DNA from 3 places in the Kitasatospora sp. NPDC059747 genome. Region 3 is predicted to be linked to each of the others. Evidence: riboswitches for the same ligand, from Rfam matches in the RefSeq annotation. Region 3 holds a riboswitch; each other region holds the start of a gene.
The links. Region 3 has a riboswitch for thiamine pyrophosphate ahead of ACFV4G_RS21720 (purine-cytosine permease family protein). Riboswitches for the same ligand answer to the same signal wherever they lie in the genome.
Positions count from the first base shown of each region.

Region 1 (5,021 bases), on a different contig from region 3:
GCCGGGCGCGGGCGCTCGCGGTGTCCATCTCGGCCTGGTAGGAGGCCTGCTGGATCTCGCTGTTGCGGGTGGCCTCGGCCTTGCGGGCGAACGCCTCCTGCTCCGCCTCGGTGGCCTCGCGGTCGGCGGCGGCGGCCGCGATGCGGGCGTCGCGCTGGACGGCCGCGGCGTGCGGGGCGGCGAGGTTGCGGATGTACCCGGTCGGGTCCAGGATCTCCTGGATCTGCAGCGAGTCGATGATCAGACCGAGCTTCTCCATCTCGGCGCCCGAGGCGGCCCGGGTCTCGCCGGTCAGCCGATCGCGGTCGCGGATCATGTCCTCGACCGTCAGCCCGCCGACGATGGAGCGCAGGTGACCGGCGAACACGTTGTGCACCCGCTGGCCCATCATCTTCTGCTGGTCCAGGAAACGCCGGGCGGCGTTGGCGATCGACACCGAGTCGTCGCCGACCTTGAAGATGACGACACCCTTGACGTGCACCGGGATGCCCTGCTGCGTCACGCACTCGACGTCCAGCTCGGCCTCGTTGAGGTCCAGCGACAGGCGGCGCACCGCCTGCATGCCCGGGACGACGAAGGTGCCCCGCCCGGTGACGATCCGGAAGCCCAGGCCGTCCCCGTGCTTCGACCCGGAGATGATCAGTGCCTCGTTCGGCTCGGCGACCCGCCACATGAGCTTGAACAGGATGATCACAACGATGATGGAGGCCACCACGGCCCCCGCGACGACGCCGATAACCATCGGCCGACTCCCCCTTCAAGGCACACCGCTCCGTGGCTGCGCGTGGTTGTGCAGGAGTGCGCGGACGCGGTGGCAGCGGAGATTCTGCGCCTGTTCGTGCGCGTGCGCCAGTAGGTGACGTCGTGACTTCGTCCCGGTCCTGTCACGGGCCCCGTGACGAGGGAGGATCGTCCGTCAGAGCGGCGACACGAACACCGTGCGCGGCGCCTGGTACTCGACCACGATCACCTGCGTGCCCGTCGGCAGCGGATCCCCCGGCACCGCCAGGTACGCCAGGAACGCCTCCGTCCCCTGCCGCTCGGGCACGTGCACCAGCACCTCCCCGACCAGGCCCGCGCCGACCTTCCCCGTGACCCGTCCCGTCAGTCCGATCATGGGCTTCAGTCTGCGCCCGCCGCCCGCCCACCGGAAGCCCTCTGGACCTGCGGCGATCCTCTCGCTACGGTGTTGGGCGTCATGTGCAGGCAACACCGCCTGCGGACGCGGGAGCTCGGAGCACCGGGCTGAGAGGGCGCTGAACGGTCCGTCGACGGACGGCCGGGACGCTGCGCCGACCGCAGGAACCTGGACCGGGTAATGCCGGCGTAGGGAGTGAAGGTCAGATGACCACGTTCGACGCACAGCCGCAGTCTGCCCAGAGCGCCCCCAGCAGCGAGCGCACCGGCTACCCGACCCCGGCCTGGCGCAAGGCCCACCGCGAGGGATCCCGCCCCGATCTGCGGGTCCCGTTCCGCGAGGTGGTGCTCACCAACGGCAAGACCGTTCCGCTGTACGACACCTCCGGCCCGTACACCGACCCCGCCTACGAGCCCGACGTGCGCCGCGGCCTGCCCGCCCTGCGCGACGCGTGGATCCGCCAGCGCGGCGACGTCGAGGAGTACGACGGCCGCGAGGCCCGCCCCGAGGACGACGGCATCAAGCACACCTCGCCGCGCGGCGGGAACCTGCGCAACCTCGACGCCGTCTTCCCCGGCCGCCCCCGCCGCCCGCTGCGCGGCCGCGGCGGCGCCGCCGTGACCCAACTCGCCTACGCCAAGCGCGGGATCGTCACGCCGGAGATGGAGTTCGTCGCCCTGCGCGAGGGCCTGGCCCCCGAGTTCGTGCGCGACGAGGTGGCCCGCGGCCGGGCCGTCATCCCGGTGAACGTGAACCACCCCGAGGTGGAGCCGGCGATCATCGGCACCAACTTCCTGGTGAAGATCAACGCCAACATCGGCAACTCCGCCGTCACCTCCTCGATCGAGGAGGAGGTGGAGAAGATGACCTGGGCCACCCGTTGGGGCGCCGACACCGTCATGGACCTCTCCACCGGCCGCAACATCCACACCACCCGCGAGTGGATCCTGCGCAACTCCCCCGTGCCGATCGGCACCGTGCCGCTGTACCAGGCCCTGGAGAAGGTCGACGGCAGGGCCGAGGAGCTGAGCTGGGAGGTCTACCGGGACACCATCATCGAGCAGTGCGAGCAGGGCGTCGACTACATGACCGTCCACGCCGGCGTGCTGCTGCGGTACGTCCCGCTGACCGCCCGCCGCAAGACCGGCATCGTCTCGCGCGGCGGCTCGATCATGGCCGCGTGGTGCCTCGCGCACCACAAGGAGAACTTCCTCTACACGAACTTCGAGGAGCTCTGCGACATCCTCGCCGCCTACGACGTCACCTTCTCGCTCGGTGACGGCCTGCGGCCCGGCTCCATCGCCGACGCCAACGACGAGGCGCAGTTCGCCGAGCTGCAGACCCTCGGCGAGCTCGGCCGGATCGCCCGCGAGCGCGACGTCCAGGTGATGATCGAGGGCCCGGGCCACGTCCCGATGCACAAGATCAAGGAGAACATGGATCTCCAGAAGGAGATCTGCGACGAGGCGCCGTTCTACACGCTCGGCCCCCTCACCACGGACGTCGCCCCCGGCTACGACCACATCACCTCCGGCATCGGCGCCGCGATGATCGCCTGGTGGGGCACCGCGATGCTCTGCTACGTGACGCCCAAGGAGCACCTGGGCCTGCCCAACCGGGACGACGTCAAGACCGGCGTGATCACCTACAAGATCGCCGCCCACGCCGCCGACCTCGCCAAGGGCCACCCCGGCGCCCAGGCCTGGGACGACGCCCTCTCCGACGCCCGCTTCGAGTTCCGCTGGGAGGACCAGTTCAACCTGGCCCTCGACCCGGAGACCGCGCGCGACTTCCACGACGAGACCCTCCCCGCCGAGCCGGCCAAGACCGCGCACTTCTGCTCGATGTGCGGCCCGAAGTTCTGCTCGATGAAGATCTCGCAGAAGATCCGCGACGAGCACGGCGACGGCTCCACGGCCGTCGGCACCGAGTTCGACGCCGAGGCGCTGGCCGGCATGCAGGCCATGTCCGAGGAGTTCAAGGCCCACGGCAACAAGGTCTACCTGCCGATGGCGGACTGACCGCCGCCGCCCCAGAGCCGGCCCGCGTTCCTCCGGGGGGAGAGCGCGGGCCGTTTTCCTTTCCGCCCGGCGGCCTCGGACGGGTTCCGGTCTTTGCCGCCCCGCCATCGTGCGTCCGGGGGAAAACGGAGGCACCCTGGGGGGAAGGCCGACCAAGGAGGCAGCGATGGGCAGCCCGATCAAGGGGACCGATCCGAGCGACGAGACGAACCGGGACGCCAAGGCGTCCCCGCGGCAGCTGTACAGCGGTGGCGAGCGGCCCTTCGACCCCGAGGACCTGGTCATGGCGTCCGGGCAGGACGTCACGCCCGAGCGCCTCGCGTGGGCCAGGCGGCAGATCGACGAGAAGGGCGCGGCGGCGCTCGAACGCTACCTGCCGTAGCGGCCGCTCCGGGGTCCTGCGCGCGGCCCCGGGCGTGGCCCGGGGCAGCGGTGCGTCAGCCGACCTCGTCGGGGCCGGTGAAGCCCGGCGGGGTGTAGCCGGGGGTGCTGAAGTCGGGCGGGGTGAAGGCGGCGGGGCGGGAGGTGCGGCCCTCGGGGTCGATGAGGCCGTCGGGGCCCGGGCCGGTGAAGCCCGGCGGGGTGTAGCCGGGGCTGGTGAAGTCCGGGCGCTGGGCGGGGACGGCCGGGAGGCCGGCGTGCAGGTAGGGGAGGAGGCCGTGGTCGCGCAGGGCGGTGCGCCAGGCGCGGCGGGCGGCGGCGAGCTCGGCGGCGAGGTCGGGGTCGGTGCCCGCGGGGGCGCCGGAGCCGTCGCGTAACGCGGTGAGGACGAGCCCGACGAGGCCGACGGTCATCGCGACGATCCCGGCCGCGAGCGCGATCCAGCCCGCGGTGACCAGGGAGCGGGCGAGGACGAGCCCGGGGTCGGCGGCGCGCAGGGCGTACCCGAGGAGCAGCAGGACCAGCGCCGCGGCCCAGGCCAGGATCGGGGTGAGCACGGTGAGGACCGGGAAGAGCCCGGCGCCGCCGTCGGCGGAGCGCAGCTGGGAGAGCAGGCCGGGGGCGGCCGGCTCGGCGCCCTCGGCGGGCGGGGGCGTGCTGCGCAGGCTCTCGCGCAGCCCGGTGTAGTGCTCGTACTCGGTGGCGGCCGCGGCGGCGATGGCGTCGGCGTCGCGCAGGGCGCGGGCGCGCAGCTGGTCGGCGGTGAGTGCGCCGGGCGCGCGGAGGGCGGTGCGGACGGTGCCGTCGCGGAGGGCTTCGGCGAGGAGGCGCTCGTACTCCGGGCGGTCCTCGGCGAGCAGCGGCGGGGGGTTGGTCATGGGGACCCCGTTCATGCGGACCCCGGTTCGCTCCGCCTCGCGGGCTGGGTGGGCCCGCAGGGGCGCCGAATCGGGCGCGGAGGCGGGCCGCCGGACGGGCGGCCGCTCGTGGTGTGCCTCATGGTAGGGGCGGGTGCGCCCGCGCTGACAGTCCGATTCCGGAATTTCGCGCCCCGGGCCGCGCGCGTGCGACGGCCCGGGCGCCGGGAACACCCGTGCGACGGGTGGGCCGGCGGGTGACGTCAGTTGACGGGCAGTCGGGCGATGAGCAGGCGCCCTTCCATGGTGACGCCGCCGTCCATGGCGACCGCGAGGTCGTCGGCGTACACGTACGGCCCGGGGATGTGCGGCGGGGCGCCGTCGTCGGCGTGCACAGCGCCGGTGAGGTACGGGATCGGGCTGTGGCCGTGCACGATCCGGCTGCCGCCGTAGGTGTCGAGGAGCTCGTGGACGGCCGTCGGGCCGGCGTCGCCGCGGAAGGCGAAGCGCTTGGTGAAGCGGCGGAAGCAGTCCCACCACTCGTCCACGCCCTCGTCGGCGAGCAGGCTGTGCACCGCGTCGTTGACGTCGGGGATGGACTCGCCGTACTCCAGGTAGGCGGTG
Region 1 covers NZ_JBHWGV010000024.1:53,362-58,382, reverse strand. Annotated here, with positions in the region: gene ACFV4G_RS13430 (SPFH domain-containing protein) at 1-742, opposite strand, end outside; gene ACFV4G_RS13425 (hypothetical protein) at 917-1,117, opposite strand; TPP riboswitch at 1,215-1,350, shown strand; gene thiC (phosphomethylpyrimidine synthase ThiC) at 1,345-3,159, shown strand; gene ACFV4G_RS13415 (hypothetical protein) at 3,326-3,541, shown strand; gene ACFV4G_RS13410 (hypothetical protein) at 3,597-4,418, opposite strand; gene ACFV4G_RS13405 (metallophosphoesterase) at 4,661-5,021, opposite strand, start outside.
Region 1: linked by a shared signal. The riboswitch ahead of thiC (phosphomethylpyrimidine synthase ThiC) and the one ahead of ACFV4G_RS21720 (purine-cytosine permease family protein) in region 3 are both predicted to bind thiamine pyrophosphate.

Region 2 (5,021 bases), on a different contig from region 3:
CGGCTCGACCGGCTGCGGGAGGGGGAGCGGCAGCTGGTGCGGGGCGGCCTGCGGCGTGCGCTGGATCACCGAGGTCGGCTCGCTGGTCGGGTAGCGCGGGCTGGGCCTGGTGGAGGTCGGCGGCTCGGCGTCCAGCTCGGCCGGGCCGAGCTCGCGCCGGACCCGCTGCAGGGTGGCCAGCAGCTCGACGGCGTCGTACGGGCGGGTGTCGGGGGTCCGGGCGCAGGCGCCGAGCACTATCGCGTCGAGCGCCGGGGGGACGGTCGGGACGCTGCGCGAGGGTGGGGGGACGTCCTCGTGCAGGTGCTTGTACATGACCTGGACGGGGTTGTCGCCGGTGTGCGGGCGCGTGCCGGTGAGCATCTCGTACAGCAGGATGCCGGCCGCGTAGACGTCCACGCGCTGGTCGGTGGGGGCGTCCGGGAGGATCTGCTCGGGCGCGAGGTAGGAGACGGTGCCCATGACGGTGCCGCCGGTGGCGGTGGTCGTCGAGGTGGGGGCGCCGTCGGCGCTGCCCAGGACCCGGACCAGGCCGAAGTCGGCGACCTTGACCAGGCCGCCGTCGGTGATCAGCACGTTCTCCGGCTTGACGTCCCGGTGGACCAGCCCGGCGCGGTGGGCGGCGCCGAGCGCGGCGAGCACCGGCTCCATGATGTCCAGCGCGGCCCGGATCGACAGCGCGCCGCGGTCTCGCAGCAGGTCGCGCAGGGTGCGGCCGGGCACGTACTCCATGGCGAGGAAGACGTTCCCGTGGTCGGCGCCCTGGTCGAAGACGTTGACCACGTTGGGGTGGGCGAGGCGGGCGACGGCCTTGGCCTCACGGATGAAGCGGGCGGTGAAGCCCTCGTCCCCGGCGAGGTCGGGGTGCATCACCTTGAGGGCGAGCACGCGGTCGAGCCGGGTGTCGGTGCCCTTGTAGACCGTGGACATGCCGCCGGTCGCGATGCGCTGCTCGACCCGGTACCGGCCGTCGAGCAGGGTACCGATCAGGGGGTCGCGCCATGCCGTGTCCACCCGAGGAGTGTAGTGCGGCGGGTCGCGGCCGGTCCCGGCGGACATCGCCTCCGGGACCGGCTTGTGACACGGGTGCGGCGTCAGAACGCCGGACGCTCGCGGGTGTCGAGGTCGGCGCGGCCGGCCATCGCGGAGGAGGCCTCCGCGTGGAAGCGGCGCGGGATCCGGCCGGCCCGGTGGGCGAGGCGGCCGGCCTCGGTGGCGTGCCGCATGGCCTCGGCCATCAGGACCGGGTCCTGTGCGCGGGTCACCGCGGAGGCGAGCATCACGGCGGAGCAGCCGAGCTCCATCGCCAGCGCGACGTCGGAGGCGGTGCCGGCGCCCGCGTCCAGGACGACCGGGACGTTCGCGCCCTCCACGATCAGCTGGAAGTTGTGCGGGTTGCGGATGCCGAGGCCGGAGCCGATCGGCGAGCCGAGCGGCATGATCGCCGCGCAGCCGACGCCCTCCAGCTTGCGGGCCAGCACCGGGTCGTCGTTGGTGTACGGGAGCACCGTGAAGCCGTCGTCGACGAGGGTCTCGGCGGCGTCCAGCAGCTCGATCGGGTCCGGCAGGAGGGTCCGCTCGTCGGCGATGACCTCCAGCTTCACCCAGTCGGTGCCGAGTGCCTCGCGGGCCAGCCGGGCGGTCAGCACGGCCTCGCCGGCGGTGAAGCAGCCGGCCGTGTTGGGCAGCACCCGGATGCCGTTGCGGGTCAGCACGTCCAGGACGGAGCCCTGGGTGGTCGCGTCGACCCGGCGCATCGCGACGGTGGTCAGCTCGGTGCCCGAGACCCGCAGGGCCTGCTCCAGGACCTCCAGGCTGGGGGCGCCGCCGGTGCCCATGATGAGCCGGGAGGTGAAGGTCGTCCCGGCGATGGTGAAGAGGTCGTCGGCCATGGCGCTCAGCCTCCCTGCACGGCGGTGAGGATCTCGATCCGGTCGCCCGCCGAGAGCCGCGTCTCGGACCACGAACCACGTGGCACCACGGCCTCGTTGAGCGCGGCGGCGACGCCGGTGTTGGCCTTGCTGAGGGTGGTGACCACCTCGGCGAGGGTGGTCGCGGCGGGCACCTCGCGGGGCTCGCCGTTGACGGTCAGTGCGATGTCGGTCATGCGACGGCCTTCGTGGTGGAGCGGGCGGGGGAGAACCGGGAGGGTGCGAACGGCCGTGCGAGCTCGGGGACTTCGCCGGTCGCCAGGTAGTCGGCGAGCAGGTCGGCGGTGACCGGGGTGAGCAGGACGCCGTTGCGGTAGTGGCCGGTCGCGGCGACCAGGCCGGGCAGGTCGGTCGGTCCGAGCAGCGGTGCGTTGTCCGGCGAGCCGGGACGCAGCCCGGCCGAGGTCTCGACGAGCGGGAGTTCGGTGATGCCGGGGACCAACTCGTGGGCATCGCGCAGGAGTTCGTAGACCCCGCCGGCGGTGACGGTGGTGTCGTAGCCCTGCTCCTCGGTGGTCGCGCCGATCACCAGCTCGCCGTTCTCGCGCGGCACCAGGTACAGGTGCTGCCCGCGCACGACCGCGCGGACGTTGCGGTTGAGGAAGGGCCGGTAGGCGTCGGGGATCCGCAGCCGCAGGATCTGCCCCTTGACCGGACGGACCGCCGGCAGCACGTCCTCCGGCAGGCCGGGCAGCCGGTGGCTGTGCGGGCCGGCGGCGAGGACGACCCGGTCGGCGGCGAGGGTTCCGCCGGTGCCGAGCCGGGCGCCGACCGCGCGGCCGCCCTCGACCAGCAGCTCGACGGCCTCGGTGCGGTGGAACACGACGCCCGAGCGTTCGCAGGCGCGGACCAGCGCGGTCAGCAGCCGGCGGGGGTCCACCTGGTGGTCGTCGGCCACGTGCAGGCCGCCGCGCACGCCGGGGGCCAGCATCGGTTCCAGCTTGCGGGCCTCCCGGCCGGTCAGCCAGGTCGAGTCGAGGCCGAGCCGCTCGTGGAAGGCGTGCAGTTCGCGCAGTTCCGCGCGGTCGTCGGAGTCCAGCGCGACGGCGACCGTGCCGCACCGGCGGTAGCCGGTGTCCTCGCCGCCGCTCGCCTCGGTGAGCTCGGCGGCGAACGCCGCGTACCGCTCGTTCGAGGCCATCCCGAGGCGCAGCAGCGGCTCCTCGCCGTACTGCAGCTCGGTGACCGGGGCGAGCATCCCGGCCGCGACCCCGGCCGCCCCGTGACCGGGGGAGGGGTCGACCACGACGATGTCCTCCAGGCCGCGCTGCGCCGCCCGCCAGGCGACGGCGAGGCCGATGACGCCCCCGCCGATCACCAGCACGTCGGCGCGGCTGCCCGGTGCCAAGCGTGTCAAAGCTGCTCTTCTCCCTTCGCCGGTATGACCCGGATCAGGTTCGGACGGTCGCGGGCCGTGCCAGCCCGCCTCTCAGCCCGGTACGCCGGGCTCCCGTGATGGTGTCCCCACCATAACTCCGGTGGTCCGCCCGGCCGAAGGCCCGTACGAAGGGTGGACGGGCCCGGCGCGGCCCGCCCGTGCGCGGGACGGACGGGCCGCCGGGGCGCGTGGGGCCGCTGAGTACAGTGGCGCCGTGGCAGAGCTGAGCGGAACGGATCGGGTGGTCGTCGTCGGGGCCGGGCTGGCCGGCGCGCAGTGCGCGCTGGGGCTGCGGCGGGGCGGCTGGCAGGGGCGGATCGTGCTGGTCGGGGAGGAGCCGCACGCGCCGTACGACCGGCCGCCGCTCTCCAAGGACGTCCTGCTCGGCAAGAGCGACGCCACCACGCTGGACATCGACTTCCCGCACCTCGGCGTCGAACTGCTCACCGGCCGCCGCGCCACCGGACTCACCCCGGGCGTGCTGCACACCGACGCCGGCGACCTCCCGTACGGATCGCTGGTGATCGCCACGGGCGCGACCCCGCGCGCCCTGCCCGGCGCCGAGCGCGCCCACCTCCTGCACACCCTGGACGACGCGCTCGCCCTGCGCGCGCTGCTGCGGCCCGGCCTGCGCCTGGTGCTGGTCGGCGCCGGCTGGATCGGCGCGGAGGTGGCCACCGCCGCCCGGGAGGCCGGCTGCGAGGTGACCGTCGTCGAGGCGGGTCCGGCGCCCGTTCCCGGTGCGCTGCCCGGGGAGGTCGGCGCGGCGATGGCCGCCTGGTACGCCGGAGCCGGGGTGGACCTGCGCTGCGGCGTCGGCGTCGCGGCCGTCGAGCCCGGCGCGGTGCTGCTGGCCGACGGCTCGCACCTGCCCGCCGACGAGGTGGTGGTCGGCATCGGCGCCCGGCCCGCGACCGACTGGCTGGCCGGCACGGGCGTCGAGCTGGACGCGACCGGTGCGGTCGTCGTGGACGGGCGGCTGCGCACCAGCCTGCCGGGCGTCTTCGCGGCCGGCGACTGCGTCAGCTACCCGTCGGTCCGCTCCGGCGCCCGGCTGGCCGTCCAGCACTGGGACCACGCGCTGCAGTCCGGCGAGGCGGCGGCCGCCGCCGTCCTCGGGGTGGACGCGCCGTACGACCCGGTGCCGTACTTCTGGTCGGAGCAGTTCGGCCGCATGGTGCAGTACGCCGGGCGGCACGCCGAGGGCGACGAGCTGCTCTGGCGCGGCTCCCCGCAGGACGCGACCTGGTCGGTGCTGTGGCTGCGCGACGGTGTGCCGAGCGCGCTGCTGGCCGTGGACCGCCCGCGCGACCTCACCCAGGGCCGCCGCCTGATCGAGCGCGGCACCGCGCTGGACCCGGCCCGGGCCGCGGACCCGGCGGTGGCGCTGAAATCGGCGGTCGCGGGGTAGCGGCTGGTGCGCGGCGGGCTCCGGAGGTGGCAGTCTGGTGGCGTGAGTGAGATCGAAAGCAAGATTGAAGCCCTGGTCGCCGAGTGGATGTACCTGCCCGACATCTCGGAGCAGTGGGGGGTCCGCGTCACCGAGGTGCGCGACCTCGTCCGCAACGGCGGCCTGATCGCCGTCCGGCGGGGCCCGAACAACTCGCTGCAGGTCCCTGCGGCGTTCATCGACGGCCAGGGGCTGGTCAAGCACCTGTCCGGCACCCTGACCGTGCTGCGCGACTGCGGGTACAGCGACGTGGAGATCCTGG
Region 2 covers NZ_JBHWGV010000107.1:17,490-22,510, forward strand. Annotated here, with positions in the region: gene pknB (Stk1 family PASTA domain-containing Ser/Thr kinase) at 1-1,014, opposite strand, end outside; gene ACFV4G_RS33865 (thiazole synthase) at 1,095-1,892, opposite strand; gene thiS (sulfur carrier protein ThiS) at 1,898-2,107, opposite strand; gene thiO (glycine oxidase ThiO) at 2,104-3,288, opposite strand; TPP riboswitch at 3,283-3,395, opposite strand; gene ACFV4G_RS33880 (NAD(P)/FAD-dependent oxidoreductase) at 3,524-4,720, shown strand; gene ACFV4G_RS33885 (Rv2175c family DNA-binding protein) at 4,763-5,021, shown strand, end outside.
Region 2: linked by a shared signal. The riboswitch ahead of thiO (glycine oxidase ThiO) and the one ahead of ACFV4G_RS21720 (purine-cytosine permease family protein) in region 3 are both predicted to bind thiamine pyrophosphate.

Region 3 (5,021 bases):
GCCTTGTACCGGCGGCCCGAGCCGCACGGGCAGTCGTCGCGGGCCCCGACCACGGGGATCTCACCCGTGACGGCGGTGGTGGACTGGCGCTGCGGCGCCTTCTTGGCGGCCTTCTTGCCCATGGTGCGGCTCTCCCGGGGACGGTGGTCCTTTGCTCCGGGAAGCCTACTGACGTTCTCCCGGCGCGCGGGCACGCGCCGGGGCGGGAGCGCTGCGGCGGGGGCGCCCGGGGCCTGCGGGCGGGGCGCTCAGGCGCTGCGGGCGTCACCGCCGGTGCGCCTGGCGTGCCGCGCGCGGGCGGGCAGCGCGGCCCAGACCGTCACCTCGCCGGGTGCGTCGCGCACGCCCCAGTCGCTCGCGAGCTGGTCGACGATGCCCAGGCCGCGGCCGCCGCGCGAGGTCAGCGAGGGGCTGCCGGGCTCGGGCCGCGTCGGTGCGCCGCCGTCGGTGACCTCCACCGTCAGCACGCCGTCCGCGTGCATCTGCCAGCGGACGAGCACGCCGCCGTCGTCGCCGGGCTGTTCCGCGTCCCGGCCGGCCGGCGCACCGGCGTGCGGCCCGGACGGGACGCCGACCAGTACCTGGTCGACGACCTCGGCCAGGGTGCCGCGCCCGAGCGCGGGCAGCGGGCCGAGCGGCCGGGCGTACCGGCACGCATTGCTCAACAGCTCGGAAAGGATCAGTACGGCATCATCGATGACCGGTTCCGGTATCTGCCGATCACCCAGATCTCGACGCAGTCGGCGCCGTGCGACCCCGACACTCGCTGGGCCGTGCGGCACTGCCATGGTCGATGAAGTCGGCACTTCACGCGCCACCATCAACGCCACCCCCGGACCTCCTTCAGCGTATGCCGAGGGATGGATGCCCCTTGGTAATGCGTCGGAAACGACCGCGCGACGATCCCGCGAGCCCATTTCGAGCAGCGCGACCGAGGGTGGGCGGGAGGTCATTCCCCGCTCACCCTCCGTCGCGCTGGCGCACGATTTCCGGCAAGAAACGTGCGCGGAAGGTTTGAATGCCGACCGGATCGGTCGGGTTCGGCGATCAGGTTCCGACAGAGCGGTCGGCACCCACCGGGATCCGAGGGACCCGTGGGTCCTCCGGGGCCCTCAGCGGCCGAGCTGCGCCAGCACCTGCGCGGGCTTGTTGGTGATGATCGCCGACACCCCGAGCTCCAGGCACAGGTCCACGTCGGCCGGCTCGTCGACCGTCCACACGTGCACCTCGTGGCCCAGCTCGCGCAGCCGCGGCACCAGGTCGGGCTTGGCCCGCACCAGGTCGATGCCGGGCCCGGCGATCCGCGCCCCGCCGGGCAGCGGCCGGCCCTCCCGCAGCCGGCCGAGCAGCGGCAGCATCCGCTCGATCAGGAACACCCGAGGGTAGTCCGGCGCGGCGGCGGCCACCCGGTCCAGCGCGATCGACGAGAAGCTCATGATCCGGGCGGACGGGCGGTCGCCCTCGCGGATGCCGGAGATCTTGAACCGTTCGAGCATCCGGAGCAGCTCGGCCTCGACCCGGCCGCGGAAGCGCACCGGGTGCTTGGTCTCGATCGCCAGGTCCACCGGCCGTCCGCAGTCCACGACCAGCTCCAGCAGCCGCTCCAGGGTCAGCACGCCGCGCAGCTCGGGGTCGGTGCTGGGCCGGCCGGTCTTCCAGGCGCCGAAGTCGTAGTCCTGCAACTCGGCGAGCGTCATCGCCGAGACGGTGCCGCGGCCGTTGGAGACCCGGCCGATGCGGCGGTCGTGCACGCAGACCAGCTCGCCGTCGGCGGTCACCCGGACGTCGCACTCGACGGCGTCCGCGCCCTCCTCGAGGGCCCGCCGGTAGGCGGCCAGGGTGTGCTCGGGCAAGGCGTCCGAGGAGCCGCGGTGGGCGACTACCTGGACGGACGGCGCGGTGCGCGGGGCCGTCGAAGACAGATCTGGGCTGGTCACGCCGTCAACGATAGGCGGAGCAGGTGACGCGGAGGCGAAGACGGTCCCAACCCGAGGGGCCGTCCTCGCCTCCGCTCCCTCAGTGCTGCGGGGTGCGCCGGCTCAGCGGGGTGAGCGCCCAGGTGACCAGCGCGGGCACCGCGAAGGCGAACAGCGAGGCCGACGTCCACTCCTGCGGGGTGAAGTGCAGCGCCCCCTGGGCCGAGGTCCAGAAGTCGGTCCACCAGCCGGCCACCGGGGTCGGCGCGATGAACTGGTAGACCGCGAAGCCGAGCACCCACGGCAGCAGCATCAGCCAGCGCGAGGGCGCCTCGGCGGTGAGGTTCCAGCCGTTGCGGCCGGCGCCGAAGAAGTAGTCCACCGCCAGCACGGCCAGCAGCGGCACGAAGACCGAGCCGATCAGGCCGAGGAAGTTGGTGTACGTGTCGGTGAACTTGTCGATCCGCAGCGCCAGCACGGTGGTCAGCAGGCCGATCGCGCCGGACAGCACCCGGCGGTCCGCCCGCGGCAGCAGGTTCTGCACCGACATCGCGGTCGAGTACACGTTGGCGAAGGACTGGTCCGTCTCGCGCAGCACCAGCACCAGCAGGAACAGCCAGCCCGCCCAGACGCCGAGGAAGGAGTCGAAGATCTTGTTCGGGTCGCCGTCGGACTGCAGCAGCGCCATCAGGCCCAGCGCGTAGCACCACACCTGGGCGACGGTGTAGCCGGAGAAGCTGCCCCAGAACGCCGAGCGCGGCGTGCGCGAGTGCCGCGTGTAGTCGGCGGCGAGCGGGACGAAGGAGATCGACACCGCGATCATCGCGTCGGTGGCGCCCAGGAAGCCGTGCCAGTTGCCCTTGCCCGGGTCGGGCACGCCGTGCCGGCCCAGTTGGACGGTCAGGTAGACCATCGCGACGGCGACGGCGCCCGCCACGAAGCGCCGCAGCACCCGGATCGAGCCGAGCGGCCAGATCGTCAGCACGGTGGTCAGCCCGCCCGCGAGCAGGACGAACAGCCACCGGTAGCCGTCCGTGTGGGCGACCGTCTGCGCGCCCGCCGCGATCGTCAGGAGCTCGAACACGCCCCAGCCGATGCACTGGACGATGTTCAGCACCGTCGGGACGTACGAGAGCCGGGTGCCGAACAGCCCGCGCAGGTTCGCCATCGCCGGCGCGCCGGTGCGGGCGCCGATCAGCGCGGCCACGCCGAGCATCGCGGTGCCCACCGCGGTGCCGGCCACGATCGCGGTGCCCGCGGCGGCCAGCGACAGCTCGCTGCCCGGGGCGCCGAGCACGGTGGCGGCGGTGGAGAAGCCGATCAGGCTGACGCCGAGGTTCATCCACAGCGCGAAGTGGTCGCGGAAACGCAGCGTGCGCGGCGGCTCGGCGTCGAGGACGAGCGGTGCCTCGGCCTTCTCCGGCCGGTCCAGCAGCGCGGTCGCGGCGGCGGTCCCGCCGGATCCGGGCCCGTCATGACCGGTCGTGGACGATTCGGAGAAACCCTTGGACTCGGGCGCGCCCGAAGAAGAGGATGGCGAAGCAGGCGGCATGGCCGATACTCCCTACGCCGGCATTACCCGGACAGGTTCCGGCGGTCAACGCCCCCTCGACGGTCCGCCCGGGATCCCGTGGCGTACGGTCGACCAGCGCACTCTCAGCCTGGAAGGTCCAAGCTCCCGCGTGTCAGTTTGGAGCGACAGGCTAACCGGCACCGGGGCGAACGCCCAAGGCCAGGGGGCGTGCGGTCCGCATCGCGGGACGTTCGGCGGGGGTGGGGGAGCCGCCGCCGGGAACGTGTCGTCGAGCGGAGGCGTCGGTCCCGCCTAAGGATTCTTATGAGTTCTTCAGAGGGGTCCTTACGGCAATCGAATCGGCAGTGCGAAAAACTATGGTCCTTGGTTCTGTCAGCTATGGAGGTCGTCCGTGAGCACCGAGCGCGAGGTTGGGCCCACCGGGCCGCAGGGGGAGCAGCCCTCGGGCACTGAGGCCGCGGCAGCGGCCCCGGCTCCGGACGGGCACAAGCCCACCATGGCCTTCGGCAGGATCCCCGAGCCCGAGGCCCCGGCGGACGCCCCGCCGGCCGACGGCGGGCACAAGCCGACCATGGCCTTCGGCCGGGTGCCCGAGCCCGAGGCCCCGGCGGACGCCGCGCCGGCCGACGGCGGGCACAAGCCCACCATGGCCTTCACCAAGGTCCCCGTCCCGGAGGCGGCGCCCGTCGCCCCCGCTGCGCCCGAGGCGGCCCCCGCCGCGCCCGCCGAGGCGCCGGTCGCGCCGGTCGCCGAGAGCGGCTACATCGACGCCCCGCCGCCGGTCCTGCCGCCCGCCCCGGCCGCGCCCGTCGCCCCGGCTGCGGCACCGGCCGCGCCCGTCGCACCGGCTGCGCCCGCCGCGCCCGTCGGCGAGGCCGCCCCGGTCCTGCCGCCGGTCGCCAACCCGTACGCGACGCCGACCCACGGCGTCCCCGCCGCCGGCGCCCACGACCCGTACGCCGCTCCCGGCGCCCAGCACCCGTTCGGCGCCGGCCGCCCGCTCGGCGGCTGGGGCGCGGGGCACGACACCACCGCCGCGCACGGCATCCCCGGCTACCCGGGCGCCCCCGGTGCGCCCGGCGGTCCCGCGGGCCCGCTCGGCTACCCGGCGGACTACCCCGGCGGCCCGGCCGGCCCCGGCGGTCCCCGCAAGAAGCGCGGCGGCCTGGTCGCCCTGATCGCCGCCGTCGCCCTCGTGGCGGGCATCGCTGGCGGTGCCGTCGGCGTGGCGGTCTCGGGCAACGGCAACTCCGTCGCCTCCGCGGACGACCACCGCAGCACCACCATCCAGGCCAGCAACACCCAGAAGAACGAGCCCGCCCCCGGCTCGATCGCCGCCATCGCGCAGAAGGCGCTGCCGAGCGTCGTCACCATCAAGGCGCAGAACAGCAGCGAGTCGGGCACCGGCACCGGCTTCGTCTTCGACACCGAGGGCCACATCCTCACCAACAACCACGTGGTGGCGCCCGCCGTCACCGGCGGCGGCGGGAAACTGACCGTCAAGTTCGCCGACGGCTCCTCCTACAGCGCCTCCGTGCTCGGCCGCGCCGAGGGCTACGACGTGGCCGTCG
Region 3 covers NZ_JBHWGV010000048.1:32,620-37,640, forward strand. Annotated here, with positions in the region: gene ACFV4G_RS21705 (DUF5926 family protein) at 1-122, opposite strand, end outside; gene ACFV4G_RS21710 (ATP-binding protein) at 249-665, opposite strand; gene ACFV4G_RS21715 (glycerophosphodiester phosphodiesterase family protein) at 1,113-1,937, opposite strand; gene ACFV4G_RS21720 (purine-cytosine permease family protein) at 2,017-3,468, opposite strand; TPP riboswitch at 3,461-3,608, opposite strand; gene ACFV4G_RS21725 (S1C family serine protease) at 3,842-5,021, shown strand, end outside.